Regions from separate parts of the Rhizobium sp. CFBP 8752 genome, predicted to be linked through region 1. Evidence: riboswitches for the same ligand, from Rfam matches in the RefSeq annotation. Region 1 holds a riboswitch; the other holds the start of a gene.
What was found. Region 1 has a riboswitch for cobalamin ahead of IFT59_RS03770 (ABC transporter substrate-binding protein). Riboswitches for the same ligand answer to the same signal wherever they lie in the genome.

Region 1 (14,948 bases):
TAGAAATAGGGTCCGGATTTGCCAAAGCTCTCGGCGAGAAACTGCAGCGACTTCGACTTGAGGTCAGCGCCGGTCTCGATGCCGTATTTTTTCATCCGCTCGGCAGTCGCCGGCCCGACGCCGTGGAATTTCTTGACCGGCAGCGATTCCACGAAGCCCGGACCGTTCTTTGGCGTGATCACGGCCTGACCGTTCGGCTTGTTGAGATCGCTTGCCATCTTGGCGAGGAACTTGTTGTAGGAAATGCCGGCCGATGCGTTGAGGCCCGTCACCTGCTTGATCTTGGCCCGGATCTCCAGCGCAATCTCGGTGGCGATCTCCATGCCCTTCAGGTTCTCGGTGACGTCGAGATAGGCCTCATCAAGCGACAGCGGTTCGATCAGCGGCGTATATTCCGCAAAGATCTCCCGGATCTGCTGGGATACCGATTTGTAGACCTCGAATCGCGGCGGCACGAAGATCAGGTCCGGACATTTGCGCTTGGCCGTGACGGAGGGCATGGCGGAGTGAACGCCGAAGGCGCGCGCCTCGTAGCTTGCGGCCGCCACCACACCGCGCGCCGCAGATCCGCCGACCGCCAGCGGCTTGCCGCGCAGGTCAGGATTGTCGCGCTGCTCGACGGAGGCGTAGAACGCATCCATGTCGACATGGATGATCTTGCGGGTGGATATGGGGACCGTGACATTCATGCGGGCGTGCGGTTTGCTGGATCGTATGGAAACAAAAAGAGAACATAGCAGTCTTCCGACAAATATCCAAGCTCTCTGACCAGCTTCCTGTGCATGAGGGAAACAAGCGGGCTTTGAAGGCGTTTGCTTCTGGTGATCTAGCAACAGGAGACAGTTTCATGGCTGACGACAGCACGACAACCATTCGAGCGACTTTCGACACCCGTGCGGCGGCAGACCTTGCGGTCGAACATCTGGTTCAGCAGCACGGTATCTCGCGTCCGGATATCTTCATCCAGTCCGTCGGTGCCGACAACACGGTCGGATCCGCTCCGTCGGGTGGCGATGCGTCGCATGATGGCGGAGAGCGCACCGATGGCCCGCTGGAGGGCGAGATCGAGGTTTCCGCCGATATCACTGAGAGCAAGATGGCGGCGGTTCAGAAGAGTTTTGGCGAAGCCGGCGCGATACGCGTAACCGGTCGCTGATTCGAGCCGACCAGGGGGCCGGCACGCAGCCGGCTCCGTATGGCGGCGAGCTCAGAGGTTTGCCGCAATCGAATCGGCGACGAGCAGCGCATGTTCCGCAACCTGCGGAAAGCCCATCAGCTCGCCAAAATGTCCGCGTGCCAGCGGGCCGGCGATGAAAAGCTTTGGTTCGGGCTTGCCATCCGCGTCTATCGCGTTGGACTGCTCGTTGCAGGAAAGACCAAGCCCCGTCGGATCAAGGTGCAGAAAGCCGTGATCGCCGAGTTGCCGCAGCCATTGCTGGCTCTGCAGCACGTTGCCGTGGGCGGGGCCGGTCGTGACCGCGACGGCATCGAACTGGTGGACTTCGACACCATCCTGCCCGCGCCGCTTGATGGTGACATCGATGATGTCTCCGTCGGTGCTGACGTCGACGATGCCTGCGGCGAGGATGTCGAGCCTGCCGGCTGCCGCTTCCGCGTCGAGCACGTCTTCCACCTGCGGCGCAATCCGGAAGCGGTGGACGTCCCAATAGGGACGCAGGTGTCGCACGATCCGGCGGCGTGCCTCGAGCGGCAGATGCTTCCAGATGCCGCCGCCTTGCGAGCGCAACTGGTCGAGAACCGCATGCCAGGTCTGACCATCTGCCTGTGCTTCCCTGATCGCGGCCCGCACGCGGTGTAGGATCTCGGATGCGCTAGTGGCGGGATGGTCGAGAAAGTCGCCGAACGGTTCCTGCGCGAAGGTGGCGTGTCCGCGCGAGCGGAGGCCACGGCGCGAGAGGGCGGTAATGCTGCCGCTATGCCCGCAACGCTTCAACGAAGCGATGACATCTGCGGAGGTCAGCCCGTTGCCGACGACGAGGACCCGATCGTCGGCCCGGATCGGCGCCAATGCGTTCGGCGCTGTCGGGTCCGCGACATAGCGCGGATGCTCGGCCAGTCGTCTCAAGGAGCGTGGGGCAACGGGAGCAGGGTGGGTGGCAGCGATCACCAGGATATCGGCAACCAGCGTCTGCCCGGTGGTATCGGTGACATGCCATTGGTCGTGCCGCTTTTCGACGCCGTTCACCGCGGCGCAGATATGGCGGACGGCTCCTGATGCCAAAAGAGGTTGAAGGTTGGACAGGACATAGTTTCCGAAGATGCCCCGGCGCGGAAACACGTTGCCATCGGCGCGAAATGCCGCCTCATCGTCCGCAACGGAGCCGGTCGTTTCCATCCATCTCGAAAAATGCTCGGGATCGCCAGGAAGTATGCTCATTCGCGTTGCCGGGACGTTGATCCGGTGCACCGGGTCCCGCGTATCGTACGCGAGGCCCCTGCCGATTTCGGCACGCGGCTCGAAAATGGTGATGTCGACGGCGTCCGAGTGGCCCGTCGCGAGATGGAAAGCGACCGCTGCCCCGGTCACGCCGCCGCCGATAATGGCGATTGAAGATCGTGTTTGTTCAGGCCGTTCAGACGTCTTCGATGCTGTCACTGTCAGTCACTTCGGTTAGACGCGGTCGCTCTCTTAAATTCGCACGGCACGTCGTTGAATCAAAAATCGATAGGCGCTGCGCTTGCAAAAACGGGCTTTTTCCAATGCATCGGAAACGGAGCACGTTTATCCCTTCGCGCGGCAAAATTTAGTCCAGGGTTCTCGCAGGCAATATTGTTCACGACTCCCTCTGACGCGACATTACACATGAAAGATCGGGAAGGAATGGAGAGCGTGATGAATGGTGGCGGCTTTTCGATATTTGGGATCGATCTGTTCGGATCGACAAGGCAGTTGGCCGGTGACCGAAAAGAAGAAGCCGCGGCATTGCCACGGCTCGAGACGCAGAAGGTCGAGGAGACTGATGCCGATCGACTGACGGATACCGACCAGCAGGACATTTTTCTCTGGAGTACGTCTCTCGCCTACTGAGACATGACGCGGAAGCCGGTCTCAGCCGGGCCTTCGTCATGTCTCAACCGTCCGGATGACGGGAATCGCAAGCAGTTTTCATCAGATAGAAGTTCGGGCGCCCGCAGTGGAGCGCCCGAAACCATTAATCGAGAAGTTCGGCAGGCACCTTGCCGCCGTTTTCGGACAGCTTCTTCAGCAGCGCCTTGTGCAGCCACATGTTCATCGTGGCGGAATCGCTCTGGTCGCCGGTGTAGCCGAGTTCTTCGGCCAGTTCCTTGCGCTCCGAAAGGCTCGCGTCCATGCCGAGCGCCTTCATCAGGTCGACGATCGAATGCTTCCAGTCGAGCTTCTGGCCGCTCTTCTTGACGGCTGCGTCGAGGACCGGTGCGATATCGACGGTCTGCATCGTGGCAGAGGTCGAGCCTGGAGTTGCGACTGGCGGTGCGCCTGCAGTCTTCGGCGCAGCCTGGGCTGTTCCGCCGACCGGCGGGGCTGTGGTCGCAGCAGGTTCTGGCGTTGCCATGGACGTCGGTGTCGGCTCGGCGCCTGTTGGCGAAGCCGGTGCAGCCGCGGCAGGATGGCCGAAGATGGCGTCCTTGATCTTGCTGAATATGCTCATGGATAGTTCCTCCGTTGGTTTATGCCATACATGGTACGAGATCACGTCGATGACGGATCACTTTAGTTCTGCGGGACAACGACGCGATCGCCGCGTGAGCCGCGGTCTGAACGGTCCGGTCCGCCACGACCGCTGGAACGGTCACGGCCATCGCGACCACCTCGATCATTGCGGCCGTCGCGGTCGTTGCGGATGTAGCCGGGGCGCTCCGGGCGGTCGCCGCGGTTCCAGTCACGGTGCGGGCGATCGTTGTCGCGGTCGGGCCGGCGTCCGTCGTGACGGCCGTGGTGGCGATCGCGGTCGCGGTTATGCCGGTAACGGTAGTTCGGACCGTCGTAACGGTTGAACCGGTCGTATCGATCGGAACTGCGGTACTCGGTGTAGGTGCCGCCTTCACTGACGCAGCCCGCCAGCATCAGGCAGGCAAGACCGACAGCGGTCACCGCCTTCAATGCTCTGAATTTCATGTGATTGCCCCTGTTACCATTTTATCGAGTGCTAAACAGGAGAAGGGGCCAAGAAGTTCCTCATATACCTCTTCGGGCGTGCGTGGCGCTGCAACAGTTTTTGATGTCGTAATCTGAGGTGACCTGTCGCGTCTGTCCCTCTAGTATCGCGGCTTCACTCGGTTGGGGCATGCAATGGCAGAATTTCCGCAAAAGGCTAAGGTCGTCATCATCGGGCTCGGTGGCATCGTCGGTGCGTCCATCGCGCACCACCTCGTCGAGCGCGGCTGGGACGATATCGTCGGCATCGACAAGTCAGGCATCCCGACCGATATCGGCTCGACCGCCCATGCCTCCGATTTCTGCTACACGACCAGCCACGACTACCTGTCGGTCTGGACCACGCAATATTCGATCGATTTCTACGAGAAGATGGGCCACTACGCCCGCATCGGCGGTCTCGAAGTCGCCCGCACCGGCGACGATGCCTGGATGGAAGAGATCAAGCGCAAGCTGACCTCGGCCAAGGCCTTCGGCACCCGTGCACATTACGTGTCGCCGGCCGAAATCAAGGCGATGTTCCCGCTGATCGAGGAGGATCAGGTGCAGGGCGGTCTGTTCGATCCGGATGCAGGTCTGGTCATTCCGCGTTCGCAGACGGTTGCCGGCAAGCTGGTGGACGCTGCCGAGAAGGCCGGAAAGCTCAGTGTGTTCGGCAATACGGCGGCACAGTCGCTGATCATCGAGGGTGGCCGCATCAAGGGCGTCGTCACCCACCGCGGCACGATCATGGCCGACCATGTCGTCGTCTGTGCCGGCATATGGGGCCGCCTGATTGCGGAAATGGCGGGCGAGGATCTGCCGGTCATGCCGGTCGATCATCCGCTGACCTTCTTCGGGCCCTATAACGAGTTCGAAGGCACCGGCAAGGAAATCGGCTATCCGCTTTTGCGCGACCAGGGCAATTCGGCCTATATGCGCGACACCGGCGATCCGAAGACGACCGAAGGCGGGCAGATCGAGTGGGGTTATTACGAGACCACCCATCCGCGCCTCTGTCACCCGCGCGACATTCTCGAAAAGCACGAGGCGCGCCTGTCGCCATCGCAGCGCGATCTCGACATGGAACAGATCATCGAGCCGCTCGAAAAGGCGATCGAGCTGACGCCGATCCTTGGCGAGCTCGGCTATAACGAAGGGCATTCGTTCAACGGCCTCTTGCAGGTGTCGGCCGGCGGCGGTGCCTCCTGCGGCGAAAGCCAGAAGGTGCGCGGGCTCTGGTACTGCGTTGCCATCTGGGTCAAGGACGGCCCGGCCTATGGCAAGCTGATCGCCGACTGGATGACCGACGGCCGCACCGAGATCGACCACAACTCGATTGATTACGCGCGCTTCTATCCGCATCAGCTGACGGAAGAGTTCATCGAGGGCCGCACCTTCGAGGCTGCCCAGAAGATCTATTTCCCGGCCGTCCACCCGCGCGAACCCTATGCGACCGGTCGCGGCGCCAAGCGCTCGCCGTTCCACGACCGCGAAAAGGAACTCGGCGGTTACTTCATGGAGCTGGGGGGGTGGGAGCGTGCCCACGGTTACGCCGCCAACGAGCATCTTCTGGAGAAATACGGCGACCGGGTGCCGAAGCGCGAAAACGAGTGGGACAGCCGCCACTTCTGGCGCGTGTCGAACGCCGAGCATCTGGCGATGAGCGAGGATTGCGGCATCGTCAACCTCTCGCATTTCCACATGGTCGATATCGAGGGGCCCGATCATGTCGAGCTGCTCGAATGGCTGTGTGCGGCCAAGATCGGCGGCGATGGCAATATCGGCAAGGGCATCTATACCCACTTCCTCGACGACGAGGGCATGGTGCGGGCCGATTTCACCGTGTTCCGCCTGGCTGATCGCGGCCGTCTCGTCAACGGCGCGGATGCAGGGCCGCGTGACCTGCTCTACATGAAGCGTGTCGCGCAGGATCGCGGGCTCGACGTCACGATTACCGATGTCTCGGAAAAGTACATCACCATCGGCATCTGGGGCCCGAACGCGCGCGAGACGCTGAAGAAGGTCGTGGCCGACCCCGATGGTCTTAATGTCGAGAACTTCGCCTTCGCCGCGATCAAGCCTATCGAGATCGCCGGCAAGCATGTCACGGCATTCCGCATCTCCTATGTGGGCGAGCAGGGCTGGGAACTGCATATGAAATACGAAGACGGCGTTGCCGTCTGGGACGCGCTGCGCGCCACCGGCGTGATGGCCTTCGGCGTCGAGACCTATGCCAACTCACGCCGCCTGGAAAAGAGCCTGCGCCTGCAGAACGGCGATCTCCTGACCCAGTACAACCTGATCGAGGCCGATCTTGCCCGTCCGAAGGTCAAGGAAGCGGATTTCTGCGGCAAGGCGAAACATCTCGAATACAAGGCCCGCGACCATCAGCCGGCGATGCTCTGCACGCTCGTGATGACCGACAATGTCGATGCGTCCGGTGTCGCCCGCTATCCGGTCGGCTCGCTGCCGGTGATGGATCCGGACACGGGCGAGGTTCTAATCGACGACCTTGGACGGCGTTCCTATACGACCTCGATCGCCTACGGCCCGACCATCGGCCGGAACATCGCGCTCGCCTATCTGCCCTGGTCGCATTGCCAGGTCGGCCGGAAACTGACGGTGGATTATTTCAACGAGGCCTTCCCGGTGGAAGTCGCAGCGGTCGGTTACAAGCCGCTCTATGATCCTGAGAACCTCAAGCCGAGAAGCTGACCGGCTTCGGGTCCGACAAACAAAAAACGCTCCGCGGATATCCACGGAGCGTTTTTTTATTGGCTGAGTCTGGTCTTAGTACTGCGCAGTCGGGGACGAAGAGCCCTGCTGGTTGCCGTTGAGGCCGGTTGCGACGACCGACACGCGGAACTTGCCGTCGAGGTTCTTGTCGAAGATCGCGCCGACGACGATGTCGGCCTCGGCTTCGACTTCGTCACGGATGCGGCTCGCAGCTTCATCGACTTCGAACAGTGTCATGTCGGTACCGCCTGAGATCGAGATCAGCACGCCCTTGGCGCCCTTCATCGAGATGTCGTCGAGCAGCGGATTGGCGATTGCGGCTTCGGCAGCGATCAGCGCGCGGCCATCGCCGGATGCTTCGCCGGTTCCCATCATCGCACGACCCATGCCCTTCATCACCGATTTCACGTCGGCGAAGTCGAGGTTGATCAGGCCTTCCTTGACGATCAGGTCGGTGATGCAGCTGACGCCCGAAAACAGCACGCGGTCCGCGATCATGAAGGCGTCGGCGAAGCTGGTCTTGGCGTCGGCAATTCGAAACAGGTTCTGGTTCGGAATGACGATGACCGTATCGGCGGCTTCACGCAGGGCTTCGATACCCTCGTTGGCCGTCTTCATGCGGCGGTGCCCTTCAAACGAGAAGGGTTTTGTGACGACCGCAACCGTCAGGATTCCGGCAGAGCGCGCTGCGCGTGCAATCGCTGGCGCGGCACCGGTTCCGGTTCCACCACCCATGCCGGCGGTGACGAAACACATGTGCGAGCCGGCGAGATGATCCATGATCTCGTCGATCGATTCTTCGGCGGCCGCGCGGCCGATATCCGGCAGCGAGCCAGCACCGAGACCTTCGGTCACCTGCGCACCCAGCTGGATGCGGCGCGACGCCTTGGATGTCGCCAGAACCTGGGCATCCGTATTGGCGGCGATGAATTCCACGCCGTGGAGATTTTCCGTGATCATGTTGTTGATCGCGTTACCGCCACCGCCTCCGACACCGATCACGGTTATCTGCGGTTTCAATTCGGTCAAGCCGCTCTTAATATCCGTCATCTTCGTCTCCTTCAGCTCCTTCCGGTCGTCCCATACCAGAAGGACGGCGAATCGCCCCGCAGGCTATCTGTCCGCAAGGTCATAGACCAGAGCGCTGTCAGGCCAAAGAGGCAGGAGTAGGGTGAGGGCGATGTCATCGCAATTTAATGTACAGCATCCCTGAATTGAGCGACTCACGAAGGTCGTGACCAATACAAAATAGACCGTTGCGTAGATTGGTATGTTATACTATTACACTCGGCAACGGCAGAGATCGCGCGGGGATCGCTCTGGACAAGCACCGGCGTGTTCCCTATCAGTTGGGGCGCTACGGTTCTGCAATCGCAGATGAAAAGGGAATGCGGTGAAGCTTTCGGGCCCACTCCGCGACTGCCCTCGCAACTGTAAGCGGCGAGCCAGCCATCGATACCACTGATCATCCGATCGGGAAGGCGATGGAAGGCGTTCGAGCCGCAAGTCAGGAGACCTGCCGTGGCATGGACAACCAACACCGGACGAGGGGTTCCGGCAGGGAGATGATTATGACGCAAGCAATGCGCTCGTGCGCCATTTTGACGTCGAGCCGCGATGCGGCTTCAGGTCGTCCTGCCCTTTTTTCCGATCATTGAAGGACAGGACATGAAATCAGGGCTTATCGCCGCCTTAGTTGCGGCACTTCCCACATTCGCCTTTGCCGCACCGACCAGCTACCCGCTGACGATCGAGAATTGCGGTCGCCCCGTCACGTTCGACAAGGCGCCCGAGAAGATCGTCTCGATCGGTCAGGGCATGACCGAAGTGCTTTATTCGCTCGGGTTGGCCGACAAGGTGGCGGGCACCGCGGTCTGGGTCGGGCCGGTGCTTTCGCCCTATGCCGGGGTGGATGCGAAGATCAAACGGCTTGCCGACAACGACCCAAGCTTTGAATCGGTCGTTAGTCTCGAACCGGATCTGGTCGCTGCCGAGTTCGAGTGGCATGTCGGGCCGATGGGATCCGTCGGCAAGCGTGAGCAGTTTTCCGATCTCGGCATCAACACCTACGTCTCGCCCGCCGATTGCGTCGCGAAGACCAATGCCGACGGCGGCGATGGCGTTCGCAACGAACTGTTCAAGATGGACCTGATCTACCGCGAGATTACCGAGCTTTCGAAGATCTTCGATGTCGAGGACAAGGGTGCCGCCCTCATCGCAGACCTGAAACAGCGCGAAGCCGCAGCCGTCGCATCGATCAAGGGCGTTGAGCTAAAGAACCTGCCGATCGTCTTCTGGTATTCCAGCAAGGAAACCAAGGGCGATGCCTTTATAGCCGGCAAGAACAGCGCACCGGCTTATATCCTTGAGACGATCGGCGCCCGCAATGTGGTGACGACGGAAGAAGAATGGCCGCTGGTCGGCTGGGAAACGATTGCTGAGGCCAACCCCTCCGTCATCGTCGTCGCCACCATGGACCGTCGCCGCTATGCCGCGGATGATCCTGCCGTGAAGATCAAGTTCCTCGAGACTGATCCCGTCGTCAGCCAGCTGGATGCGGTGAGAAAGAAGCGTTTCGTGATGATGGACGCCCAGTCGATGAACCCGACGATCCGCACGATCGAGGGCATCGAGACACTCGCCCGGGGCATCCAGTCCTTCGGCCTTGCGAACTAGGGTGCGGCGGGAGATGATATCTTTCCCTTTTTCCGCCATCGTCGATGAGGCGAATTTGCCCGACCTGCCCAGGCGCCCCAAGTGACGCGATCCCGTATCGGACGTTGGGCGCTAGGTGCCGCAGGCGTGTTCCTGGTGCTCTCAGCGCTTCTCGTCGCCATCGTCGCCGGTGTGGCGATCGGTGAGATGACCATTCCCATGGAGACGACGATTGCGGCGGTGACGAACCGGCTCGGTCTGACCGCCATGGCACTGCCGCGCATCCAGGAAGCGGTGATCTGGGATTATCGCCTGTCACGGTCGCTGGTCGCGGCGTTTTGCGGCGCCGGACTGGCGCTGTCGGGGGCGATCCTGCAGTCGCTGCTGCGGAACTCGCTGGCCGAACCCTATGTGCTCGGCATTTCTGCGGGAGCATCAACCGGTGCGGTCAGTGTCATGCTGCTCGGCTTTGGTGCAGGCGCGATCTCGCTTTCCGCCGGGGCCTTTGCCGGCGCGCTGATCGCCTTTGTCTTCGTGGTGATGCTGTCGAGCGGACGCCAGACGGCGGACCGGACGATTCTTGCGGGCGTTGCCGCCTCGCAATTGTTCAACGCGCTCACCTCCTACATCGTCTCGACGTCTGCCAATGCCGAACAGGCGCGCAGCGTGATGTTCTGGCTGCTCGGCAGCCTTGCCGGCGTCCGCTGGCCGGAGGTGACGCTCGCCGCATCGGTGGTGACCGTCGGGCTCATCGTCTGCATCTGGCATGCGCGGGCGCTCGACGCGTTTACCTTCGGCGAGGATGCGGCGCGGTCGCTCGGCATCGCGGTCCGACGGGTCCGCGTGGTGCTGCTGCTCGTCACGGCGCTGATGACAGCGACGATCGTCAGCATGGTGGGTGCGATCGGCTTTGTCGGGCTCGTCATTCCGCATGCGGCCCGGTTTATCGTCGGTCCCGGCCATATCCGGCTTCTGCCTGCCTGTGCGCTGATCGGTGCGTTGTTCATGGTGCTCGCCGATATCGTCTCGCGCATCGTCATCGCACCGCAGATCCTGCCGATCGGGGTGGTGACGGCGCTGGTCGGCGTTCCCTTCTTCTGCGTCATTCTTTACCGGGCAAGGAGGGTCGCATGACAACCGATCCCATCTCTACCCCGGTCTTGACCGCAACCGCCGTGCGCTGGCTTGCCGGGCGCAAGGTGATCGTCGATGGCGTCACGATTTCGGTCGGTAAGGGCCGGACGCTCGGCCTGATCGGACCCAACGGTTCCGGCAAGTCGACGCTGATCCGGCTGCTGGCCGGTCTGCGGCCACCCGCCGCCGGCAATGTCACGCTCGACGGCAAGCCGATGAGCGGTTTCGCGCGGCGCGAGCTTGCCAAGCGGGTTTCAGTCGTCGAACAGCATTCGGCAACCGAGGCGAATGTCACCGTCATCGACGTGGTCCGGCTTGGACGCACACCATACCGGTCGGCTCTGTCTCCCTGGACGCAAGAGGACGACCGGATCGTGACCGAGGCACTGGTTCGCGTCGGGCTGGACGATCGCCGCGAGCAGTTCTGGCATACGCTGTCGGGGGGAGAGCGTCAGCGCGTGCAGCTTGCCAGGGCTCTGGCGCAGTCGCCGTCGGTGCTGATCCTCGACGAACCGACCAACCATCTCGACATCCAGCATCAGATCGACATCCTGCGGCTCGTCTCGGAGCTGCCGCTGACGACGGTCGTTGCGATCCACGATCTCAACCTCGCCGCCCGGTTCTGCGATGTGATCGCCGTGCTTTCCGAAGGACGCCTTGTCGCCTTCGGTCCGCCCACCGATATTCTGACCGAGAAGACGATCGCCGACGTGTTCGGCGTTGAAGCCCATGTTTCGACCTCGCCGCATCACGGCCGGCTGCATATCCAGTTCCTGATGTGAACCGGTCTAGGCGGCGGCGATCTGTAGCAGGTTGCGCAGCAGCATCGCACGGGTGAGCGCGCCGACCGAACCCTGCGGCGGCGTTACCCAACCTGCGACCTCAGCGACATCGGCGGCCACGTCCGAGACCATCGAACCTTCTGCGCCGTAGCTGATGCCGACGCCGACGACGGCGGCACCGGGTTTGACCATGTCTGCGGTGACGAAACCGGGTTGGCCAAGGGCGGCGATGACGATATCGGCGCGCCTGACGTCCTCGGCGATATCCCGAGAGCCGCTATGCAGCAGGGTCACCGTCGCATCGATTCCCCGAGCCGAAAGAAGCATGGCAAGCGGGCGACCGACGAGCTGGCCGCGGCCGATGATGGCCACCCGGCGTCCCGTAAGCGGAACGGCATTGTCCTGCAGAAGCGCGAGGATGGCGGCCGGGGTGCAGGGCAGGAGGCCCGGTTTACCCGACAGCAGCAGCCCGAGATTCTGCGGGTGCAGGCCGTCGATATCCTTGGCCGGCGACACGGCGGTCATGACGCGTGTCTCGTCGATCTGAGGCGGCAGCGGCAGTTGCACCATCTGGCCGTGGATGGCTGGATCGGCATTGACAGTGGCAATCCGTTCGAGCAGGGCTTCGGTGGTCGTATCCGAGGGCAGGCGCAGGTCGACGGCCTCGATACCGACCTCGACACAGTCCGCATGCTTTCGGCCGATATAGGTGGCGCTGGCCGGATCGTCTCCCACCAGCACCGTCACCATCTTCGGCGCAATGCCGCGCGCGCGGAGATCGGCAACCTGCGCTGCCATTTCGCGCCGCAGCCGAGCGGCGAGGGCTTCGCCGTCCAGCAGTGTTGCGGGCGTTCTTGGCGTTGTCACGCTCATTTCAGGCCGATCGAGGGATCGATGAAGCGGTTGGTCACGACCTGATCCGGCTTCACATCCGGATCGGCGCGCTCGTCGAAACGGGGCTTCACCAGTTTCAGCATCTCGGCGACGCGGTCCATATCGAAATCGCCGATCGTCGCGTTGGGGCCGTTGCCGATAATGCCGGTCTCGACCATCGTCTTTGCGGCATAGGCCATCAGCTCGGGCGCCGTCTTCCACCAGCTGGCCGCATGGCCGGCAGCGTTGAAGTCAACGATCACCTTGTTTGCCTCGGCCGGATCCTTGGCGTAGTCGGCGGTCGCCTGCTGCAGAAGCGGAACGAGCTTTGCCAGGCACGGTGCGAGCTCTTCCATCCTCGCTGTGGCGACGGAGAGCATGCCGGTGTAGTTGCGATAGCCGAGGTCGTTCATGTTGAGGTAGCCGATCGGCTTGCCCCAGTTGTTGCCGTGCTCGAACTTGTAGACTTCGCTGGTGACAAAGCCCTGGTTCAGCCATGTGCCGTTGTTGGTGACGAAATTCTCGCCGTCGCCGCGATATCCCTCGACGAACACATCCGCGGGGACGCCCTGCTCGACGAGATAGAGACCGAAGGTGCGCTTGATGGTCGAGACGTAGATCTTGCCCTTGCCGCTCTCCGCAAAGGTCTTGAGATCGGCGATCGACTTGAAGCCGTCAGGATAGGTGGCCTTGTCCCACAGGAGAACAGTCGGCGCGATATCGAGCGGCGCCATGACGCCGACAACGGGGAAGCGCTTGGAGAAGATAAAGGCGTTGTCCAGTTCCTGATAGCCGAGATGCGGCGTGACGCCGGCCTTGGAGTTGCCCATGTAGAGCGCCGAATAGGCGGTCTCGCCATCGCCCATGCCAAGCCCGCCGCCACCTTCGAGGATGGTCAGCTCGATGCCGGTCGAGCCGAGGGGACCGGTATATTGGCCGGACGTCATCTCCCCTCCCGAGCCGATCAGCTGATAGAGCGGACCTTGCTCGGCCTGGGCCAGCCAGTCTTTCTGGATGATGAACGGGCTGGGGCAGACATCGGCGAGCGGCGTCTTGTAGCGGCTCTTGGCGAACTCGCCGGCGGTCGCGCCATTTGTAGACAAGGCCGTTGCGAACGTGGCGATCACCACTGCGGTGGTCAGTGTGGCAGTCAGTTTATTTGTCATTTTCGTTCCCCTGATTGCTTTTTTTCTAGGTCATTTCAGCGGCGGTGTCAGCGTTGCCTGTCGCTCGATTCGTGCCAATGCGCAAACAGCCGGTTCCCGAGCCAGTTGAAGGTCAGGTAGACGGTGATCGACAGGGCGGAGGCGACGATCAGTGCGGCATACATCTGCTCGTATTTGAAATCGATCTTGGCGTTCATCAGCAGCTGACCGAGACCTCCCTTGCCGGACAGGAAGAACAGTTCCGAGACGATCGCGGCGATGACGGCGAGACTTCCGGAAATCCGCAGGCCCGCAAACAGGGTCGGCGCGGCAGATGGCAGCGCCGCCTTGCGCAGCATCACCCACCAGGAGGCATTCTGCAGCTTGAAAAGTTCGAGAATGTTGCGGTCGACGCTTTTGAGGCCGAGCAGCAGCGTCGTTGGAATGGCGAAGAAGGTGAAGAGCGCGACGATCAGCACCTTGGGCAGAAAGCCGAAGCCGAGGGCGCTCTGGATCAGCGGAATGATCGCCATGATCGGGATCGACTGCAGCGCCACGAGATAGGGGAAGACGGCTTTTTCCAGCGCATAGACGCGGAACATGACGATGCCGAGCATGATGCCGACGGGAATCGAGACGGCAAGTCCCGTGATGGCGATGGAGATCGTGGTCAGCGCCCGCATCAGCAGCTCAGAGCGGAAGGCTGCAATGCCGAATGCCTGGCTCCACAGGCCCTCCGCACTCGGCATCAGGAACTGGCGATGTGCCGGAAGGTCGGCACGTATCAGCGCGTAGGCGGCAACGATCAGGATGCCGAGGAGCAGAGGCGGCGCGAAGCTTAAGACGAGGCGGCGACCGACGCTTGGCGCCGGTGCAAGCGGGACGGGGCGGTAGCGCTCCACCTGGGCCTTCAGCGGCGTCGATTTGTAAGCTGCGGCAATAGGCTCGGACATGGCGCTCAGGCCTCCATGGCATTGCGAAGGGCACGCGATACCGCTCCGCACAGTTTCGAGAATTCCGGCTCGTAACGCAGGTCCGGCTGGCGCGGGAAGGGAAGGCCGATGTCGAACGTATCGATGATCCGGCCCGGACGGCGCGACATCACCACGACCTTGCTCGACATGTAGACGGCCTCGGGAATGGAGTGGGTGACGAAAATGCCGGTGAAACCTTCGCGGCAATGAAGGTCGATCACCTCGTCGTTTAACCGTTCGCGGGTGATTTCGTCGAGCGCGCCGAACGGTTCGTCGAACATGAAGACGTTGGGATTGAGCGCCAAGGACCGCGCCAGCGATGCGCGCATCCGCATACCGCCGGAAAGCCTTCGCGGATAATGGGCCTCGAAGCCGGAAAGGCCGACGAGCTCGATCTTTTCCTTGGCGATTTCGCGGCGCTTCGCGGCCGGGTAACCGCGCAGCTCCATCAGCAGTTCGACATTCCCCTGCACCCGGCGCCATGGCAGAAGGGTCGCATCCTGGAACGTGT
Region 2 (14,948 bases), on a different contig from region 1:
AGACTGCTGACGGCGAAGTTCACGCCCACTGGATCATCGTATCGACCGACGCCTACAGCACCGGCCCGTGGGCGCAGATACGGCGCGAACAGGTGCACCTGCCCTATTTCAACCTGGCAACAAAGCCGCTGTCCGCCAACCTGCGCGGATCGGTTCTGCCCAATTGCGAAGGCTGCTGGGATACGAAGGAAGTCCTGTCCTCCTTCCGGATGGACCAAGCCGGCCGCCTCGTCTTCGGGTCCGTCGGCGCATTGCGCGGAACAGGCCTCGACATCCACAAATCCTGGGCGCGGCGGTCGCTGAAGCGGCTGTTTCCGCAGCTCGGCGACGTGGAATTCGAGGCCGAATGGTATGGCAAGATCGGCATGACCGACAACGCCCTGCCGCGCTTCCACAAATTCGGCCGCAACGTCATCGGCTTTTCCGGCTATAACGGTCGCGGCATCTCGCCGGGCACCAATTTCGGTAAGGTTCTTGCCCGCCATATCCTTGGCGAGATCACCGAGGAAGACCTGCCGCTGCCGCTGACCACGGTCATGGAACCAGGCTTTCGCACCATCAAGGAAGCCTATTACGAGGCCGGCGCTCAGATCGCTCATTTCACGGGCGAACGCTTCTGACCCAGAACGAATATCGGCGCACCTGTTGTCAAACCGGCGCCGATTTGTAGATTGACCCCAAATTTCGATATCCGGAGACCGACATGACGCTCGCCAAACTCGACCTCGTCGCCGAAGTGGACAAGATCTTTGCTGATCTCGGCGTCACAGCCGACCAGTACAAGGGCGGGACACTCACCGTCCGCTCGCCGATCACAGGCACGGAAATCGGCAAGCTGCCGGAAGTGACAGCGGACGATGCCAGGAAGGCGATCGACGCAGCGCATCAGGCATTCCTCGAATGGCGCCTTGTGCCGGCGCCCAAGCGTGGCGAACTGATCCGTCTCCTCGGCGAGGAACTGCGTGCCGCCAAGACGTCACTCGGTCGCCTCGTGTCGATCGAAGTCGGCAAGGTCACATCCGAAGGTCTCGGCGAAGTCCAGGAAATGATCGACATCTGCGATTTCGCAGTTGGCCTGTCGCGCCAGCTCTACGGCCTGACGATCGCAACCGAGCGTTCCGAGCACCGGATGATGGAAACCTGGCATCCGCTCGGCCCCGTCGGCATCATCTCCGCCTTCAACTTCCCCGTCGCCGTCTGGTCGTGGAATGCAGCGCTTGCCCTCGTCTGCGGCAATTCCACCATCTGGAAGCCTTCGGAAAAGACCCCGCTGACTGCACTTGCCACCCAGGCGATCTTCGAAAAGGCGCTGTCGCGCTATATCGCCGATGGCGGAAAAGCCCCTGCGAACCTCTCGACCCTTCTGATCGGCGGCCGCGACATCGGCGAAATCCTCGTTGACCACGACAAGGTGCCGCTCGTTTCTGCAACCGGCTCCACCCGCATGGGCCGCGAAGTCGGTCCGCGACTGGCCAAGCGCTTTGCCCGCTCCATTCTCGAACTCGGCGGCAACAACGCCGCGATCGTCACCGCGACGGCCGATCTCGATCTGACCCTGCGCGGGGTCGCCTTCTCCGCCATGGGCACGGCCGGACAGCGCTGCACGACGCTGCGGCGCCTCTTCGTCCATGACAGCGTTTATGACGCGCTCGTGCCCCGGCTTGCCAAGGCCTACCAGTCGGTCACCATCGGTTCTCCGCTGCAGGACGGCAATCTCGTCGGCCCGCTGATCGATCAGGCAGCCTTCGACAAGATGCAGGCGGCACTTGAGGCAGCGAAGGCCGCCGGCGGCACGGTGGTTGGCGGTGAACGCGTGCTGGATGGCGAAGCGGCTGATGCCTATTACGTGCGCCCGGCCATCGTCGAAATGCCTGATCAGACCGGCCCGGTCAGAGACGAAACCTTCGCGCCAATCCTCTACGTCATCCGATATCAGGATTTCGACGAAGCGATTGCGCTACACAACGATGTGCCGCAGGGCCTGTCCTCGTCGATCTTCACCAACGACATCCGGGAAGCCGAAGCCTTCGTTTCCGCGCGCGGTTCCGATTGCGGCATTGCCAATGTGAATATCGGTCCCTCGGGCGCGGAAATCGGCGGCGCTTTCGGCGGCGAGAAGGAAACCGGCGGCGGCCGCGAATCGGGCTCCGACGCATGGCGCGCCTACATGCGCCGCGCCACCAACACCGTGAACTATGGCCGCACCCTGCCGCTCGCGCAGGGCGTCAAGTTCGATATCGACTGATACTCGTATGGTGGCGCCATTGAACCTTCTCACCGATATCGAAGGCGTGGCCGTTGGCCACGCGACCGATCTGCAGCTTGGCTCGGGCGTCACCGCGATCATCTTCGACGAGCCGGCGGTCGCCTCCGGCTCGGTTCTCGGCGGTGCACCGGGTGGGCGCGAGACCGCCCTTCTTGACCCGTCCATGACGGTACAGACAGTCGATGCCTTCGTTCTCTCGGGCGGCTCGGCCTTCGGGCTGGACGCAGCCGGCGGGGTGCAGGCGGGCCTGCGCCAGATCGGCCGCGGTTTTCCCGTCGGTTCTGTCAGGGTGCCGATCGTGCCGCAGGCGATTCTGATGGATCTTCTGAACGGCGGGAATAAGGACTGGGGCCTCCATTCGCCCTACCGCGACATGGGCTACGACGCCTTCTGCGCCGCGCAGAAGGGCACATTCGCGCTCGGCACCGTCGGGGCCGGAACCGGCGCCACGACCGCGACCGTCAAGGGCGGCATCGGTTCGGCAAGCGCGAAGACCTCGTCGGGGCACACGATTGCCGTCCTCATGGCCGTCAATGCCATGGGCGCCGCAACGGTCGGTGATACCAAGCACTTCTGGTCGGCGCCGTTCGAGCAGGATGACGAGTTCGGTGGCCTTGGCCTTCCCGCGACATTCACAGCCGACCACATGGCCCTGCGGATGAAGGGCGTGGCGTTGAAGGCAACGACGATCGGCGTGGTCGTCACCGATGCAGTTCTGACCAAGGCGCAGGCGCACAGGCTGTCGATCATGGCGCATGACGGACTGGCACGCGCCGTCTTGCCAGCACATCTGCCGGGAGATGGCGACACGATCTTTTCGGCAGCCACCGGAAAAATCCCGATGGAAGACATGGGGGCCTTCGCCGAACTCTGCCATCTCGCGACCCTGGTCACGGCAAGAGCAGTTGCGCGGGGTGTCTTCGAGGCGACTGCGCTGCCAAACGCCAGCGCCCAACCGTCCTGGCGCGATCGGTTCGACGGCTAAAAAGCCGCGAGAGCTTCTTCCAGCCGCGACCAGTCCTTCTCTTCAGGAAGCCCCACCCGCAGATCGTCCGGACGCTCTTGGAAGCGTCGGGTCATGATCCCGTGTTCGCCGAGATGCTGGAACAGACCTTGAGCACGCCTGTCACGGATGAAACGAAATAGGGACGTGCCGCCGAAGACCGGAATGCCGGCAGCATTCAGAGCTTCGTCCAGCCTTGCAGCATCCGCGCTGAGCCTCACGCGCATTGCAGCCTGCCAATCGGAATCCGCCAGCGCTTCGCAAGCCACGTGCAAAGCCGGACCGGAGACCGCCCAGGGCCCGAGCCTCTCCTCGATCTTCACGGTGATTTCAGGATGGCCGATCGCAAAGCCCAGCCGCAGGCCGGCCATGCCATAGAACTTGCCGAAGGAGCGCAGCACGATCAGCCCGCCCTCGCCGACAGCGCCGGCAACGCTCTGCGCCTCCGACACATCCATGAAGGCCTCGTCGACGACGAGCAGGCCGCCCTTCGCGCGCATGATTTCGGCCAGCGCAAGGATGTCATCCGTCGACACGATCCGGCCGGTCGGATTGTTCGGGTTGACGATGACGGCGAGACTGGCGGTCGAGAGGTGGTCGAGATCATCCGTCTCCAGAACCTCAAAGCCTGCCATCGTCGCGGCACGCGCATGTTCCGCATAGGTGGGCGATAGGATCGCTGCCTTTCCGTCCCCTCCGACGAGACCGGCGATAATCGGCAACAGGATCTGCGTTCCCGGCCCAGCCGCGATATGAGATGGTGATGGTGCCTGGTACGCCTCAACTGCAACCGTCTTCAACCTCTCGAGCGATGAGGGCTCCGGCAGGCGCGCAAAAATATTGCCGGGGATCGGCGTATGCGGATAGGAATGCGGGTTGATGCCGGTCGATAGATCGATCCACGGCTCGGGTGCCTGAGGAAACAGCGCACGCGCCATGGCGAGGTTGCCGCCATGCTGTATCGGACTGCCCAACTCAGAGATCGCCAACGTCATGTTCCTTCTCGCATTCTTCGCACTGATCACCGAGCGCATCGTCGGCTATCCGGACTGGCTGTTCAAACGCGTCGGCCATCCTGTCACCTGGATCGGCGCGCTGATATCCGCACTCGACAGAAGATGGAACCGAGAGGGCGATGATTTCGCCAGCCGCAAACGCATGGGCATTCTCGCGCTCATCGTCCTGATCGGCTGCACCGTCGCTGCTGCACTGGCGATTGCGGCCATCCTCATGCTTTTGCCCTTCGGACCGATCCTTCTCGTTCTTGCAGCAGCCAGCCTGCCTGCCCAGAAGAGTCTTGAGACTCACGTGGAAGCCGTCGCAACCGCGTTGCGCTACAACGGGCTCGACGCTGGACGCAAGGCCGTCTCGATGATTGTCGGCCGCGATCCTGAAAAGCTCGATGACGCCGCGGTTTGCCGTGCTGCGATCGAAAGCCTGGCCGAGAATTTCTCCGATGGCGTCGTTGCACCTGCCTTCTGGCTCGGCATCGGTGGTCTGGCGGGCGGCGCGGCCTACAAGGCTGCCAATACCGCAGACAGCATGATCGGCCATCGGTCGCCGCGTCATGAAGCGTTCGGCTGGGCCGCGGCCCGGTTCGATGACCTGATCAATCTGCCGGCCTCGCGACTGACGGCCGCGCTGTTCGTCGTGGCCGCTGTCTTCGTCAAGGACGCCTCGCCCCGCGATGCCATGCGTGCAATCCGCCGTGACGCGAAACACCATCGTTCGCCGAACGCCGGCTGGCCGGAAGCGGCGATGGCGGGTGCGCTTGGCATCGCGCTCGCTGGTCCCCGAAGTTATGGCGGCCAGATGATCGAAGCCCGCTACATGGGCGATGGCAACCGGACCAATCTGAATTTTGACGATATCACCCGCGCCCTCAAGCTCGCGCGCGTGGCGGATGCGCTGCTGATCAGCCTGTTCGGCATCCTGGCGCTGCTCATCTGGCAATTTTGAGCAGTCCGTCGATATCGAGATGCTGCTCCATATGCGCGGCAAGGCGATCGAGAATGGCATCGACATTCGCCTCGTAATTCAAGCCCGACACTGTGCCGCCGAGACGCGACAGCCAGGCTGAACGCTGCCGGTCGTCGCAAAACAATCCGTGCACATAGGTGCCGACCACCCTGCCATCCCGAGACGACGCACCTTCCGGATTGCCGCCAATGCTCGAAAACGGACGTGAACAGTCGACGCCAGTGGTATGACCCGTATGCATTTCGTAGCCGGCGAAGGATATTCCGTCTGCGCTGACGCCTGTTACCGCCTCCAGCCGCTTCGACGCCGACAGAACGGTTTCGACATCGAGAAGCCCCAGCCCTTCCGCCGAACCGGGAGGACCTTCCGATCCCTCTGGATCCGATATCCGTCTGCCGAGCATCTGATACCCGCCGCAGAGGCCGAGCACCCGCCCGCCGCGCCTGTAATGAGCTGCGATATCGGTATCGAAGCCCGCTTCCCGGAGCGCCGCCAGATCGGTGATCGTCGCCTTCGAGCCGACCAGCAGCACGAGATCGCAGTCTCCAGGGATAGCCTCGCCGCGCCTGACACGGATGAGCTCGACATCCGGCTCCGCTTCCAGCGGATCGAGATCATCAAAATTGGAAATATGCGGCAGGATCGGCACTGCGATACGCATCTTCGCGCCGGGCTTGCGCGCAAACGACTGGGTCAGGCCGAGCGCATCTTCTGCCGGCAGGAGAGCCGCATCGGCGAAATGCGGCAAGAGGCCGATCGATTGCCAGCCGGTAAACGCACCGATTATCCGCATGCCCTCGGCAAACAATGCCGGATCGCCGCGAAAGCGGTTGACGATAAAGCCGTGGATCATGGCCGCGTCGTCGTCATCGATGACGAGTTTCGTGCCGGCGAGGCTGGCAATCACGCCGCCCCGATCGATATCGCCGATCAGAACCACCGGCACATCGGCAGCGCAGGCAAAACCCATATTGGCAATGTCGTTCTGGCGAAGGTTGATTTCGGACGCGCTGCCAGCCCCTTCGACCAGAACCAGGTCCGCCCTGGCTTTCAGGATCTCGAAGCTCTCAAGCACCCGCGAAAGCAGCCTCGGCTTCAAAAGCTGGTATTCGGCCGCCTTGGCATTGCCCTCGACCCTTCCCTGCACCACCACCTGGGCGCCGACTTCGCTCTGGGGCTTCAAGAGAACCGGGTTCATATGGACGCTGAGCGGCACGCCGGCAGCCCTTGCCTGCAACGCCTGCGCCCGGCCGATCTCGCCGCCATCGGCGGTGACCGCTGCATTGTTGGACATGTTCTGCGGCTTGAAGGGCAGGACACTCAAGCCCCGCAGCGTGAAGACGCGGGCAAGCCCGGCAACGACCAGCGACTTGCCCACATCCGAGCCCGTCCCCTGAAACATGAGTGCACGAGCCACCACGGTTCAGAACTCGATGCCGGCCTGGGCTTTGACGCCGGCCTTGAAGTGATGTTTGACGAGCGTCATCTCGGTCACCAGATCCGCCGCCTCGATCAGAGCCGGTTTTGCATTACGGCCGGTGACGACCACGTGCAGATCCGCCCGGCGCGCCTGTAACTGGGCAACGACCGTTTCGAGATCGAGATAATCGTAACGCAGCGCGATATTGAGTTCGTCGAGAATGACGAGGCCGATCGTTTCGTCCGCCATCAGTTCGAGTGCCATGCCCCAGGCCTTCTCGGCAGCGGCGATGTCACGCTTGAGATCCTGGGTTTCCCAGGTAAAGCCCTCGCCCATCGTGTGCCAGGCGATCCGGTCGCCGAATACCGCAAGCGCCGGCTGCTCGCCGGTCGACCATGCGCCCTTGATGAACTGCACGATCCCGACGCGTCGGTTGTGGCCAAGCGTGCGCAGCGCCAGCCCGAAGGCCGCCGTCGACTTGCCCTTGCCGGAGCCGGTATGAACCATAAGAAGACCCTTCTCGACGGTCTTCTCCGCGACTTCCGCATCCTGAACCGCCTTGCGGTTTTCCATCTTCGCGCGGTGGCGCTGCTCGGTGGTCTGATCGATTTCCTTCAACGGACTGCAAGCTCCTTGGACGTGGTCGAAATCGCCTCACCGGCACGGAAACGCTCGCGAATGACGCCGGAAAGCGCTCCGAGAATGGCCCAGAAGACGAGGTTCGTCGCGTAGACGGCATTGACGAACCGCGCATGCAGTTCGATCGGCACCGCGGTGTCATGGGTCGGGGGTAGCGGTGCGCCGATGATGTGCGGAGCAACCAGCAGGACGACCGCCAGAGCCGCAAGAAGGGCGGAACGGGTATAGGCAAGCAGCCCGAGGGCCAGGGCGGTGCAGACTGCCGTCGCGATCCACCAAATCTGCCTCGGTCCGAGTTCGGCGACGGGCATGCCGGGAAGTTCCGGCGGCAGGCCGAGGCCGGGTGCAAGGCTGACGGTGAGGAAGCCGGCAATGCCGAACATCAACCCGCCGCGCCATCCGCCGAACCCGCCGAGTGCTTCGGCGATTGCGATGGCAACCAGCGCAAAACCGATTGCAGAAAGCGCATTGGCCGCAGCCGTGTAGGTAAAGCGCTCGATCCCGTCGGCAGGCGACCATGCCTCTTCGGCATAATCATGCCCGGCAGTATCAGGAGCAGCAGCATGGCTATGCCCTTCGCCGTTGCCGCCGGCGTGTTCATACGTCTCTGCCGCAAGGATAAGCGGCACGACGGAAAAGCTTTGCATCACGGTCATCAGGAGCCCGGACAAAAGCCCTGCGATCACCGCCGTGAGGACGATGTTACGAAACAGCGACATTGGGAAAATTCCTCTTAGTGGCAGGGAAAGGCCAGCGAGTGGCGCGTATCGTGGGCCGCATTGTGCACGGCCTCGATGTGCGAGAAGCCGACAAAGCCGACGATGAACAGGCCGAGTATGGCCGTCATGCCAAGAGGGATGATTTTCGATGCGGAAACGCTGGCTGCACCGGCAGCAGAGTTCGTAACCATGGACGTCGTCTTTCTGCCCTCCACCCGAGGACTTTCACTGTGCCTATCGTCTCCGGCAGGTCTCCTGGCTCGCGGATCGAACGCCTCTGACCCGCCTTCCCGGATGTCTCCAGTGGCATGTTGAGCAGAGACTTTCCGCTTACAGTTGCGGGGGCAGCCGCGGGTTTGACGCCAAGATGTCGTCGCACCGCATTCCCTTCGATGAGCCCTCTCGGGCACCAAAGACGTGATCACTATAGACGGTTTCCCCACACGGGCAATCGCCTTTGCGACATTGACACTGCCCTGCGACAAGGCTTAGGTGACTGCGATACGGTCCCTTGCCGGCAACGGTAGGGGCTAAGAGAGAATGCGGTGCGAACCCGGGATCATCTTTAAGATCCCATGGTTCAATGCCGCGGCTGCCCCCGCAACTGTAAGCGGCGAGCCATCCTGCCACTATGGCCACTGGAGAAATCCGGGAAGGCAGGCGGATGGTGACGACCCGCGAGCCAGGAGACCTGCCGTTCGAAAACGCGCCTTTCCGGGCGGGGTGCTCCGGTAAAGCTTCTTTCACTCTGCAGGATTGGCTTGCCTTCCTGTCGTGCACCCCGATGTTATTGGCTTGGGCGGTAGTGCGACACGATGGTGATTGACGAACGAAAAGACGAGCGCGATGCGTCCGCAGACGGCCTTGCCGGCGAGCCGGATGTGACGATTTTCGTCTGCACCAATTGTCGCGAGGCATCCGACAGCGAAGCGCGCCCGGGCATCGTCCTGATGGACGCCCTTCGCGAGGCTGCCGCCGGCAAGCCGCTTTCCGTCAAACCCGTCACCTGCCTTGCCAACTGCGAAAAAGGCCCAAGTGCTGCCTTCAACCATCGCTCCGGCTGGTCCTATGTCTTTGGTCATCTGTCGCTCGACACGGTCGAGGACATCTTGGTCGGCGCGATGATGCTGGCTGACGACGAGCGCGGTTTACTTCCCCTTCGCGGCCGCCCCATGTGCCTTCGCGGCAAGGGCATGACGGCCCGCATTCCCCCATTCCAGCACCACGAGGACCTGCCTTCATGAGCGTTTCATTCGACCGCGTTCCCTGCACCGTGATCACCGGGTTTCTCGGTGCCGGCAAGACCACGCTGATCCGTCACCTGATCGAAAACCTCAAGGGCAAGCGCCTCGCGATCATCGTCAACGAGTTCGGCGATGTCGGCATCGATGGCGACGTGCTGAAGGGCTGCGGCATCGAGAGCTGCCCTGACGACAACATTATCGAGCTTGCCAACGGATGCATCTGCTGCACCGTCGCCGACGACTTCGTCCCGGCGATCGACCAGATCCTGGCCCGTGAACCGCGCGTCGATCATATCCTCATCGAAACCTCCGGCCTTGCCCTGCCGAAGCCGCTCGTCCAGGCGTTCCAGTGGCCGGATGTGAAGGCCCGCGTGACGGTAGATGCCGTCATTGCCGTGGTGGACGGTCTGGCGCTTGCGCAAGGTCGCGTGGCCGACGATCACGAAGCGCTGGAAGCGCAGCGCAGCCAGGATAGCTCGATCGACCACGACGACCCGGTCGAGGAAGTGTTCGAGGACCAGATCGCCTGCGCCGACATGATCGTGCTGACCAAGACCGACCTTCTCGACCAGGCGTCGCTTGCCGCCGCCAAGGGCCGCGTCCAGGCGCATCTGCCGAGCGCGGTCAAGATCGTGCCGGCCGCAAACGGCGCCGTCGATCCGAGCGTGCTGATCGGTCTCGGTCTTGCCGTCGAGGACGATATCGAAAACCGCAAGACCCATCACGACGACGAGCTTGATCACGATCACGACGATTTCGACAGTTTCGTCATCGATATCCCAGCCGTTGCCGATGCCGACGAGCTTGCTGCCCGCATTTCCGCCACGGCAGAAGCGGAAAACGTGTTGCGCATCAAGGGTTTTGTCGACGTCGCGAACAAGCCGATGCGCCTTCAGGTGCAGGCGGTCGGTTCGCGCGTGAACCATTATTTCGACCGCGCCTGGGGTGCCGGCGAGACCCGCCAGAGCCGCCTCGTCGTGATCGGCGAAAAGGGCATGGACCGGGCGGCGATCGAAAAGATGCTGGCGGCGTAAGAGGGTTTTAGAAGGAAAAGGATGCATATTCTCGCCACCACTTCGTCGTCGCTCGACGACCTGATCGAGCCGGTCGACCTCAACCAGTCGCCGGCAGATGTGGTGGTGCTGTCTTTTTCCGGCAGTGACCTCAACGGCATTGCAGCGGGCTGGAGCGATGGCAAGGCGAGCCTCTGCCTTACCAATATCTCCGACCTGCGCCATCCGATGTCCGTCGATCTCTGGTTGGAAAAGACCGCTTCCCACGCGCGCTTCATCCTCGTGCGCATTCTCGGCGGCTACGATCGCTGGGCCTATGGCGCCGATCAGCTGTCGCGCCTGGCGAAGCGCAAGAAGATCCCGCTCGCGATGCTGCCAGGGGAATGCAGCATCAGCGACGACCGCCTGGCGGCTGCCTCGACAGTGCCCGATGCGACGCTGACGGACGTTCTTGCCTTCTTCCGCGAAGGCGGGCCGGACAATATGCAGCGTCTGGCGCGTCGGCTGGATGCGCTGGCAAACGGCGATACGCAAAGCTTGCCGACCCCGACGCCGATGCCGAAGCGGGGCTTCTACAAGCCCGGCCACGGCATCTCGACCGGCGAGGAGCTTCTGGCTGGCTTCCCGCCCCATGCGCAGCGGCTGCCGATCCTGTTCTACCGCTCCACCTTGCTTGCCAACGATGCAGCACCGATCGACGCGATGTATGAAGCACTTGCCGCCCGCGGCTTCGCACCGATGCCGATGTTCGTCGGCGGCCTGAAGGATGCAGAAACCATCGGCTTTGTCGAACAGGCGATCGCAGAGCTCGATCCGACGGCCATTCTCACCACGACGGCCTTCGCAAGTGCTGCCGATGACAACGGCGACACGATCTTCGACCGCTCAGGGGTTCCCGTCTTCCAGCTGGTCACCGCAACGACACGGCGCGACGGATGGGTGGAAGGCCGCCGCGGCCTCAACCCTTCCGATCTCGCCATGCATGTCGTGCTGCCGGAACTGGACGGCCGCATCCTTGCCGGCGCGATCTCGTTCAAGGCAGGCGACAAGACGGCCGATCTCGTCAACCAGCCAGAACCGGACCGTATCGAACACGTTGCAGACCGGATCGCCGCCTTTCTGGCCATGAAGACCGTTTCGAGGGCCGAGCGAAAGCTCGTCATCCTGATGCCGGATTATCCGAGTGCGCCGGGCCGCACCGGTTATGCCGTCGGCCTCGACGTGCCGCAAAGCGTTCTGACGATCCTCCGCACGCTATCGACAGCCGGCTATTCGATTTCGGATATTCCGCAAACCCCGCGCGCGCTTCTGGATCTTCTGGCCGCAAGAACGGCGCAATTTCCGCTTGCAACCTACAGCCCTTCAGCTGGCATCGATGCCGCCTGGGGCGAACCCGCGATGGACGCGGATCTCGAAGACGGCGCCTATCGTTTCCGCGCCGCGCAGTTCGGCAATGTCACGGTGGCGCTTGCCCCGGACCGTGGCCGCGATGCCGACCGGCGCACTGACTATCACAGCCCGGACCTGCCGCCGCGCCACGCCCTCAACGCCTTCGGTCAGTGGATGCGCGATGCCGTAGGTGCCCATGCGATCGTTCATGTCGGCGCCCATGGCACGCTGGAATGGCTGCCGGGAAAGACCGTGGCACTGTCGAAAGACTGCTTCCCGGAGCTCGTGACCGGTGGCCTGCCGGTCATCTATCCGTTCATCGTCTCCAATCCCGGCGAGGCGGCGGTTGCCAAGCGGCGCATTTCCGCGGTTACCATCGGCCATCTGCCGCCGGTTCTGACAGGCGCAGGCCTTTCGGACGAGCAGACGAAACTCGAGCTGCTGGTCGACGAATACGCGCAAGCGGACGGGCTGGACAGGCGCCGCCGCGACCGGCTGGCGAAACTGATCGTCGAGACCGCGGGCGACTGCGGACTGGCATCCGAGGCCGGCATAACCGGTGATGACGACCCCGACACCGCGCTCAGCCGCATCGATGCGTTTCTCTGCGACCTCAAGGACTTCGCCATCAAGGATGGCCAGCACGTGTTCGGCGAAATCGCAGGCGGTGATGACGATCCGCTGCGGATCGCCAGTGCCGGAACCGAAATGCAGGCGCTGCTCGATGCTCTCGATGGCCGGCATATCCGCCCCGGACCATCGGGCGCGCCGGCACGGGGCCGCCGCGACGTGATGCCGACTGGCCGCAATCTTTACGCCAGCGATCCGCGCACCCTGCCGACCCCGACCGCGTTCGAACTCGGCAAGCGTGCCGCCGACGAGATATTGCGCCGATACCTGCAGGACCATGGCGACTGGCCGAAAAGCCTCGTCTTCGATCTCTGGGGCAGCGCTTCGCTTCGAAGCGGCGGCGAGGAAGTGGCGCAGGTTCTGGCGCTGATGGGTGCCAGACCCGTCCAGGACGCCGCAACCGGCCGCGTCACCGGTATCGAGGTTCTGGCGCCTGCCACACTCGGACGCCCGCGTATCGATGTGAGCCTTCGAATTTCAGGCCTGTTCCGCGACATGTTTCCGGCACTGATCGCGCTTCTTGATGCCGCCATGCGGGCGATTGCCGCGCGCGAGGAAGCACCGGGCGACAATCCGCTGGCAGAGGATGCGCAGACGCTCGGCCATGTGCCCCCGCGCATCTTCGGCTCGGCCCCCGGTACCTACGGTTCCGGCATCGAGGAAAAGCTTGCCGACGGCAGCTGGGGCGAACGCGAGGAACTCGGCCGTCTCTATCTCGAAGCCACCAGCCACGCGTTCGGCGGCGCTGATGGCGACGGCGTCCACGTTCCCAGCGGGTTTGCCGAGCGAATCGGCAGCGCCGACCTGCTTGTCCATACCGGCGACGATCCCGGCCGCGATCTTCTCGATGGTTCCGCCGACGTTGCCTTCATCGGCGGCTTTTCGGCGGCCGTCGCGGCACTTGGCGGCAAGGCGGATGTGATCGCGCTCGATACGACCGATCCGCAGAAGCCGAAAGCCCGCTCCATCTCCGAGGCCGTGACCCGGGTCGTGCGCGCCCGTGCCGTCAACCCACGCTTCATCGCCGGCCAGATGCGCCACGGTCCCCGCGGTGCAGCCGAACTGGTCGAAACCGTCGACCGGCTGATCGGCTTTGCCGAGACCACCCACGCCGTTCCGCAATCGCTGATTGATGCGACCTATGACGCCTATCTGGGTGACGAAAAAGTCCGCGACTTCCTGTTGTCCCAGAACCCCGAAGGCGCCCGCTACATGGGCCTGCGGTTCCGCGCGGCGCTCGATCGCGGTCTCTGGCATCCGCGCCGCAACGCGGTGGATGCCGAGTTGGAAATGCTGGCAGACGACTGCGAAAGGCTGGTCGCATGACAGCACTCGCACGCGACCCAGCCGAACCGGACATGAGACGCGGCGCCTGCCCTGCCCTGTCTGCGCCGATGATGACGGGCGACGGCCTGCTTGCGCGTGTGCCGCTGACCGCTTCAATTGCGCCGGAGCAACTGGCCGATCTTTGCCGCCTGGCAATGCGCCACGGCAACGGCATGATCGACATTTCAGCCCGCGGCAACCTGCAGATTCGTGGCCTCAGCGAAACTTCCGCGCCGCGTCTCGAGGCCGAGGTGCGGGCCATGGACCTGCCGCTGCGCGATGGCCTTGCCGTCGAAGTGCCGCCGCTTGCCGGTGACGAAGCCACGGAGATTGTAGATCCGCGCCCGCTGGCAGACGCGATCAGAGACCGTGCCCGTGACATCAAAGGCCTTGCGCCAAAGATGTCTGTTATCGTCGATGGTGCGGGTCGCCTGACACTTTCCGGGTTGATCGCCGATATCCGGCTGGTCGCGGTGGACGCAGATGGCGAAATCCGCTGGAAGATCCTGCTTGGCGGCACCGAAGGTTCCGGGCGCGTTTTCAATGTTTTGACTGAAACACAGGCCGTCGAAGCGACAATCGCACTGCTCGAAAAGCTCGCCTCGCTTGGAAGCGATGCCCGCGGTCGCGACCTCGCTTCAGACTTGCCGGTCAACGATTTCACTGCCGCAACCGTATCGCCCTTCACGCTGCATGGCCTTTCGGACGGCACGTTCGCGACCGGCATCGGCCCGGCTTTCGGCCAAACCCATGCCGGAAACCTGATTGCCCTCTGCAACGAGGCCACCCGCCTGGACCTCCGCACCGTCAAACCGGCACTCGATCACTCGCTCCTGTTTTTCGGCAGCGAGACCGCGTGCCGCACATTGACGGCATTTGCCGCAGACACCGGTTTCGTGACGTCGGCTGCCGATCCGCGCGGTCATATCGCTGCCTGTACCGGACGCCCGGCCTGCCGTTCCGGCACCATTGCCACCCACGAGATCGCCACGCGCGCTGCCACAGAATGCGCCGATCTGCTGGACGGCTCGATCAAGCTGCATGTGAGCGGCTGCCCTAAGGGCTGCGCCCATCCGCAAGCAACGGCACTGACGCTGTGCGGCATGCCGGATCACGTTTCGCTGGTTGCCTCTGCGAAAGCGAGCGGCCAACCCTTTGCTTCCATCGCGTTTGCCGATACCAACGCCACGCTTCGCCGCCTTGCCGCTCTCGTTCGATCGGAACGGCGATCGGGGGAAAATTCCGCTGCCTGCCTTGCCCGGATCGGTCCGGACCGGCTTTGCCAGGCGGCCATACCAGGATGACCATGACCAGTTACG

Region 2: another riboswitch for cobalamin. It lies ahead of IFT59_RS22760 (CbtB domain-containing protein); the one in region 1 lies ahead of IFT59_RS03770 (ABC transporter substrate-binding protein).

What each region holds. Positions count from the first base shown of each region.
Region 1 is NZ_JACYUZ010000001.1:785,320-800,267, forward strand. It holds gene dinB (DNA polymerase IV) at 1-689, opposite strand, end outside; gene IFT59_RS03735 (hypothetical protein) at 848-1,156, shown strand; gene IFT59_RS03740 (FAD/NAD(P)-binding protein) at 1,208-2,617, opposite strand; gene IFT59_RS03745 (hypothetical protein) at 2,825-3,049, shown strand; gene IFT59_RS03750 (DUF3597 domain-containing protein) at 3,174-3,650, opposite strand; gene IFT59_RS03755 (hypothetical protein) at 3,713-4,117, opposite strand; gene IFT59_RS03760 (GcvT family protein) at 4,292-6,853, shown strand; gene ftsZ (cell division protein FtsZ) at 6,929-7,924, opposite strand; cobalamin riboswitch at 8,218-8,412, shown strand; gene IFT59_RS03770 (ABC transporter substrate-binding protein) at 8,543-9,550, shown strand; gene IFT59_RS03775 (iron chelate uptake ABC transporter family permease subunit) at 9,632-10,663, shown strand; gene IFT59_RS03780 (ABC transporter ATP-binding protein) at 10,660-11,445, shown strand; gene IFT59_RS03785 (tetrahydrofolate dehydrogenase/cyclohydrolase catalytic domain-containing protein) at 11,452-12,312, opposite strand; gene IFT59_RS03790 (hypothetical protein) at 12,315-13,484, opposite strand; gene IFT59_RS03795 (ABC transporter permease) at 13,532-14,416, opposite strand; gene IFT59_RS03800 (ABC transporter ATP-binding protein) at 14,422-14,948, opposite strand, start outside.
Region 2 is NZ_JACYUZ010000006.1:144,394-159,341, reverse strand. It holds gene IFT59_RS22800 (NAD(P)/FAD-dependent oxidoreductase) at 1-620, shown strand, start outside; gene amaB (L-piperidine-6-carboxylate dehydrogenase) at 704-2,245, shown strand; gene IFT59_RS22790 (P1 family peptidase) at 2,253-3,251, shown strand; gene cobD (threonine-phosphate decarboxylase CobD) at 3,248-4,264, opposite strand; gene cbiB (adenosylcobinamide-phosphate synthase CbiB) at 4,263-5,228, shown strand; gene IFT59_RS22775 (cobyric acid synthase) at 5,212-6,669, opposite strand; gene cobO (cob(I)yrinic acid a,c-diamide adenosyltransferase) at 6,673-7,287, opposite strand; gene IFT59_RS22765 (CbtA family protein) at 7,284-8,027, opposite strand; gene IFT59_RS22760 (CbtB domain-containing protein) at 8,042-8,218, opposite strand; cobalamin riboswitch at 8,256-8,456, opposite strand; cobalamin riboswitch at 8,514-8,740, shown strand; gene IFT59_RS22755 (DUF1636 family protein) at 8,846-9,271, shown strand; gene cobW (cobalamin biosynthesis protein CobW) at 9,268-10,305, shown strand; gene cobN (cobaltochelatase subunit CobN) at 10,327-13,629, shown strand; gene cobG (precorrin-3B synthase) at 13,626-14,933, shown strand; gene IFT59_RS22735 (precorrin-8X methylmutase) at 14,936-14,948, shown strand, end outside.